DNA from 2 places in the Chryseobacterium sp. Marseille-Q3244 genome. Region 2 is predicted to be linked to the other one. Evidence: riboswitches for the same ligand, from Rfam matches in the RefSeq annotation. Region 2 holds a riboswitch; the other holds the start of a gene.
The links. A riboswitch is a leader RNA that binds a small molecule or an ion and turns the genes downstream of it on or off. The one in region 2 is predicted to bind thiamine pyrophosphate.

Region 1 (3,429 bases), on a different contig from region 2:
CGGTGGGCATAGTCTTATGCAAAATCCTACCCTGAATAATTTATTTTCATGGGATATTAAAACCATTTCTATTGCTATACCTCTTTATGGTTTCCTGGCATCGGTATTACCTGTTTGGCTGCTTCTCGTTCCGAGAGATTACCTTTCAACTTATCTTAAAATCGGGACGATCATTATGCTAGCCATTGGCGTTATTGTCATCCACCCTACTGTACAGATGCCAGCTATTACAGCATTTGTAAATGGTGGTGGCCCTGTCATTGGAGGTCCTGTACTTCCCTTTATTTTTATTGTGATTGCCTGTGGAGCAATTTCAGGATTTCATGCCGTGATTGCTACAGGAACAACACCGAAAATGCTCAACAAAGAAAGAGAAATTCTTTTCGTGGGATATGGTGCCATGCTGGTAGAAGGCTTTGTCGCACTCATGGCTTTAATTGCTGCCTGCACCCTGATGCCAGGCGACTATTTCGCGATCAATACCCCGAAAGAGGCTTATGATTCATTCCTTGCAACGCACCCTTCATTACATGGAGTAGACATCGATTATTATTCTCAAAAAATAGGTATTGACCTTTATGGAAGAACGGGCGGTGCCGTATCTCTGGCGGTAGGAATGGCTCATATTTTTAACAAAATCCCTTATATGGATCAACTAACCGCCTACTGGTATAATTTTGCCATTATGTTTGAAGCTGTTTTTATTCTTACAGCTATTGATGCCGGCACCAGAGTAGGACGTTTCTTTTTACAGGAAATGCTAGGATCTGTTGTTCCAAAATTTAATGATAAAAACTGGGTTCCCGGAATTATCATCAGTAGTTTACTCTTTACTTTTGCCTGGGGATATTTGGTATATACCGGAAATGTAAGCAGTATCTGGCCATTATTTGGAATCAGTAATCAACTGTTGGCTGCTTGTGGCTTAATTGTCTGTACTACGATGCTCATCAGAATGAACAGGGGAAAATATGCACTATGTTCTGCCATTCCCGGTGTTTTTATGGCAATCATTACTTTCTGGGCAGGATACATTCAGGTGACCAGCATTTATATTCCCAAAGAACAATATCTACTGGCTGCTTTAGCTGTAACAGCAATGATACTGATGCTGATTGTTTTCATAGGGGCTTTCAGGAAATGGTACCAGCTTCTTCAGATCAATACAACAGAAATTGATTATTACGGAGAACCGGTAAAAGAGCTGGTAGAGAGATAATATGCTTTCTACAAAATCTGTTAAAGCCTTTTGCTTCCTCTGATAATTTTTATACATTTGTTTTGCTTTAGGGGTATTCTGAAAAGAATTGAGAGAGTCCCTTTGAACCTGATACGGCTTACACCGACGTAGGAAAAAGCAAAATGACGTGATTTCTTGATGTCTTTTGTTTCGGATTTTTTCCTAAAGCTATTTTTATTTTAATGATAACAATGGAAAAAAATCTTTGGCAAGAAGTTCAACTTGTACGACAAAAGTCTCCTCTTGTTCATAACATAACCAACTATGTAGTGATGAACAATACTGCCAATGCTCTTTTGGCTGCAGGAGCTTCTCCGATTATGGCACATGCCCACTCTGAAATCAAAGAAATGATCAATATAGCCCATTCGGTGGTTATTAATATTGGTACTCTTGATGAATATTGGGCAGAATCTATGCTTATAGCTGCTGAAACTGCTGATACACTCCATAAACCCTGGGTGTTGGATCCGGTTGGTGCAGGAGCTACCTCTTTTCGTGATCAGGTATTACATCAGCTGTTACAATTCCATCCTACAGTAATCAGGGGTAATGCTTCTGAGATTATCGCACTCGCCAAAACCAATACAACAGTCACCAAAGGGGTAGACAGTACAGCAGAAAGTAATGACGCTGTTGAAGCTGCACACATCCTGGTTAACCAATACAACGCTATCGTATGTATTTCGGGTGAAACGGATATTATCCTGAGCCAAAATCAATCTATACAAATCAAAAACGGACATGCTCTCATGACCAAAGTAACGGGTCTGGGATGTTCTGCAACAGCATTAATCGGAGCATTTATAGGTGTTACGGAAGATACAATATCTGGAACTGCCGCTGCAATGTCATTATTGGGAATAGCAGGCGAAATGGCTGTTCGTGAAAGCAAAGGCCCAGGCAGTCTTCAAGTCAACTTGATTGATAAACTATACAACATTACAGAAGAAGAATTTAACGGTCATTTAAAAATTGAAAGATCATGAGTATAAATACTTTCCCTTACTCATTATACCTGGTAATTTCTGAAGCAGATTGTATGGGAAAAAACTTCCTGGAAGTTGCTGAACAGTCCATATTAGGAGGTGTGGATATTATACAGCTTCGTGAAAAAAATGACAACAATGAAATATTCCTTCAAAAAGCCACACAGCTTATTGAAATTACAGATAAATATGGTATTCCTCTTATCATCAACGATAATATCACTGTTACTGAAAAAGTAAATTCAGCTGGAATACACGTTGGCAACAGCGATGCAACTCCTCGGGATCTAAGGCAGAGACCTTTGATCGGGAATAAAATGATTGGTTATTCTATAGAACACCTGGCTCAGCTTGGCAACGAACAAACTGCAGTAGCCGACTATCTGGGAATAAGCCCTGTTTTTAAAACAAAAACCAAAACAGATACTATTATAGAATGGGGATTGGAAGGAATTACTCAAATCAGGCAGCTTACAGAAAAGCCTTTGGTTGCAATAGGCAATATTCATCTGAAAAATGCAAGAGCAGTAATCAATGCCGGAGCAGATTGTCTCGCAGTAGTTTCCGCAATATGCAGTGCTGCTGATCCTCAAAAAGTAGCTTATGAATTAAAAAATGAAATTGTAAAATGAAAAAATACAAATATTCTTCCGTATTAACTATTGCAGGTTTCGACGGAAGCGGCGGTGCTGGTATTCAGGCTGACATTAAAACAACTTCTGCTCTAGGTTGCTTTTCCACATCTGTATTAACGGCTTTGCCTGTACAAAATACACAGGGAGTACGAAAAATATATCCTATTCCCGTAGAGGCAGTTGCTGACCAGATCAAAGCCATTTTGGACGACATTGTTCCCGATGCTATAAAAATTGGAATGGTTCATACGTCTCAACTGGTAGAAACTATTGTTTCCACATTAGCAGAATATCCTAAAATACCTATTGTCTTTGACCCTGTAATGGTTGCCACCAGCGGACATCGTTTAATTGAAGAAGAAACCATCACAGCACTCACTGAAATGCTTTTCCCCATTGCTGATGTTATCACTCCCAATATGGATGAAGCTGCAATTTTAGCAGATATGAAAGTAGAAACTTTAGAAGATTTATACACAGCCGGAAAGAAAATCAAAAAGCTGGGGTGTAAAACAATTCTTCTTAAAGGTGGTCATCAGGAAACCTCAACGATTACGTCACTGTT
Region 2 (3,429 bases):
ATTGGTCTTTTGGCAGGGATTATTCTTTCAATGTCAAATAGAAACCGTAACAGATAGATTGAATGAAGGAGCAGATTGTATATGAAGATAACCATCTTCTTGTAGTGAACAAAAAAGTCGGACAGCTTGTACAAGGCGATAAGACCGGTGATGAATCACTATTAGAATCTATTAAGAATTTTATAAAGATAAGAGATGCTAAGCCGGGAAATGTTTTTCTCGGCTTGGTTCATCGTATAGACCGCCCTACTTCAGGCTTGGTCATTTATGCTAAAACTTCAAAAGCACTTTCCCGCCTTACCCAGATGGTGAAGAATCGTGAAGTTAAAAAGACGTATTGGGCAGTAGTGGGAAAAGAGATGATTCCACAAAGCCAAAGATTGGTTCATTATTTAAAGAAGAATGAAAAAAATAACAAAGCGATTGTTTTTCCAAAAGCTACTGAAGGAGCTAAGGAAGCAATCCTGACCTATAATGTTATCAAGACTTTAGATAATTATCTTCTTCTTGAAATAGATCTTGAAACAGGAAGACATCACCAGATCAGAGCTCAGTTATCTAAAACAGGGGTTCCGATCAAAGGAGATTTAAAATATGGATCTCCACGTTCGAATCCGGATGGAGGAATTAATCTTCATGCAAGGAAACTGGAATTTATTCATCCTGTTACTAAAGAAAACATAGAAATCATAGCTCCTGTTCCGCAGAATGATGCGGTTTGGAGAGCTTGTGAAGAATAACCATATCATAAACTATAACATGAAATTCAAATCACTTTTATTAGCCACATTGCTGGTTATGGCATCTTGTTCAGACAATGATGAAATGCCTATTGATAATTCACAACAGACGGTTACTGAAAATACAAGCAAAATCTCGTGGAATTATCCTGTTTTATCACCTGTGTTTAATGAATTGGAACAAAATTATATTTTCGAATATGATTCTCAGGGAAGAGTTAGTAAAAAAGTAGGAGGAAAGTTGGAACTTTCTGGAAGCACGGGGTTTTCTTATGCTTATTCAAAATCAGTGTATACAATGATAACGTATACAGGAAATACAGCAATTATGAAAAACTATAGCTCTGACCCTAGTTTCAATGTTCAATTGAAGGAAAGAAGGTTTGAATTTGATAATCAAGGTAGAGTTATTAAATTAGTTATTCCAGAGGTTAATAATTCATATATGGATAAGTATTTGACCTATACTTATGACGCTTCAGGAAAGTTAATGGAGATCTTAACTCAATATCCTAACGTTCCATACGATCCAACTGACCCACAAGATTATATTTTGACGTATGTAGAAAAGTTTATTTATAATAATTCAGGAAATTTAGAAAAGGCAACTAAAACTGAAAAGCATAATAATATTGATGCATACATTACGAACGAAATTACATTTGATAATTTTGATTCTGCACAAAATCCATTTAAGAATTTGGGAATTTTTGAAGATTATTTCTACTTTTCATTATCAAAAAATAATCCTCAGAGAAGAATTTCAAAAGAATATCAACCTTATAGCTCCGAATTTTTTCTGAATCAATCAAATTGGACTAATCAATATAATACCAATGGCAGCTTAAAGCTTTTCTATTAATGCATTTTGAATAAATATTAATAAGATCCATCTCCAAAGTTGAGATGGATTTTTTGTTTCCTGAAAATTTGATTTTGCCCATTCTGAAAAAATAGCTAACTTCGTCCCACACTTTAGGGGTGTCTGTTTTTACAGACTGAGACTTTACCCTTTGAACCTGATCTGGATTATACCAGCGTAGGGAAAAGTAGATGACTTTTGCTGTACATTCTATTGTACAATAATAGCCATTCCTAAAGTATATTTAAATCATTAGGAATGGAACTTATAATCAACCACACCCGAAAAACATTTGATGTACTTCCTGAGAACCTGGAAGCATTATTGGCTATGGAATTACCTGGAAAAAAGAAAGGTATTGCCGTAGCACTCAACAATCGTATTGTTCCGCTGTCAGCCTGGGCGGAAACTCCTCTTAACAATCAAGATTCAATTTTAATCATTACTGCCACTCAGGGCGGATAATTCTCATACTTAATACCCATATTTATGGCTCATTCAATTACATGTTCGCCATTTCCGAACTCAAAGAAAATTTATGTTGAAGGAAAAATTCATCCTATCAATGTAGCAATGCGTGAAATACAACTTAGCCCTACTAAGCTGACTAATGGAGATTTTGAAGAAAATGCTCCGGTAACAATCTATGATACATCAGGACCTTATACCGATGAAAATGCAATCATTGATATTCAGAAAGGACTTCCAAGAATAAGAGAACAATGGATTCTGGACAGAGAAGATGTTACGATTCTGGAAGGAATTACATCTGAATATGGGAAAGCCCGACTGGCAGATCCAAAGCTTGATGAATTGCGTTTTTCTTACGATCATAAACCTAAAGTTGCTCAGGATGGTAAGGAACTGACTCAACTTTATTATGCAAAACAGGGAATCATTACTCCTGAAATGGAATACATTGCGATCAGAGAAAACCAAAGAATAGAACAGCTTGCGACGGTTCCAAAAGAAATGGCTTGCCAGCATATCGGAAACAGCTTTGGAGCGAATACTCCAAAAAGCAAAATTACTCCAGAGTTTGTAAGGGATGAAATTGCTGCAGGAAGAGCTATTATCCCGAATAATATCAATCATCCGGAAAGTGAACCGATGATTATTGGACGAAATTTTCTGGTAAAAATCAATGCGAATATCGGAAACAGTGCGGTTTCGTCAAGTATTGATGAAGAAGTGGAAAAAGCAGTCTGGGCTTGCCGATGGGGTGCAGATACCATTATGGATCTTTCTACAGGAAAGAATATTCATGAAACCAGAGAATGGATTATCAGAAATAGTCCGGTTCCAATTGGTACTGTTCCGATTTATCAGGCGCTTGAAAAGGTAAAAGGAGTACCTGAAGATTTAACCTGGGAAGTTTTTAAAGATACCTTGATAGAACAAGCAGAACAGGGTGTTTCTTATTTTACCATCCATGCCGGAGTTTTATTAAGATATATTCACCTGACAGCAAACAGAGTAACGGGAATCGTTTCCAGAGGGGGTTCTATTATGGCCAAATGGTGCTTGTATCATCATAAGGAAAACTTTTTATACACTCATTTTGAGGAGATTTGCGAGATCATGAAGAAGTATGATGTGGCTTTTTCATTAGGAGACGGTTTACGTCCTGGATCTATTGCTGATGCCAATGATGCGGCTCAGTTTGCAGAGCTGGAAACATTAGGCGAACTAACAAAAATTGCCTGGAAGCACAACGTACAGGTGATGATTGAAGGCCCTGGGCACGTTCCGATGCACATGATCAAAGAAAACATGGAGAAACAATTGGAAGTATGTGATGAAGCACCTTTCTATACTTTAGGTCCC

Region 1: it holds a riboswitch for thiamine pyrophosphate, as region 2 does, so the genes downstream of both, thiM (hydroxyethylthiazole kinase) here and thiS (sulfur carrier protein ThiS) in region 2, are expected to answer to the same signal.

What each region holds. Positions count from the first base shown of each region.
Region 1 is NZ_CALNWX010000002.1:154,615-158,043, reverse strand. It holds gene NBX25_RS03810 (carbon starvation CstA family protein) at 1-1,219, shown strand, start outside; TPP riboswitch at 1,279-1,371, shown strand; gene thiM (hydroxyethylthiazole kinase) at 1,432-2,229, shown strand; gene thiE (thiamine phosphate synthase) at 2,226-2,861, shown strand; gene thiD (bifunctional hydroxymethylpyrimidine kinase/phosphomethylpyrimidine kinase) at 2,858-3,429, shown strand, end outside.
Region 2 is NZ_CALNWX010000001.1:624,580-628,008, forward strand. It holds gene NBX25_RS02880 (hypothetical protein) at 1-57, shown strand, start outside; gene NBX25_RS02885 (RluA family pseudouridine synthase) at 63-740, shown strand; gene NBX25_RS02890 (hypothetical protein) at 760-1,602, shown strand; TPP riboswitch at 1,708-1,803, shown strand; gene thiS (sulfur carrier protein ThiS) at 1,861-2,067, shown strand; gene thiC (phosphomethylpyrimidine synthase ThiC) at 2,092-3,429, shown strand, end outside.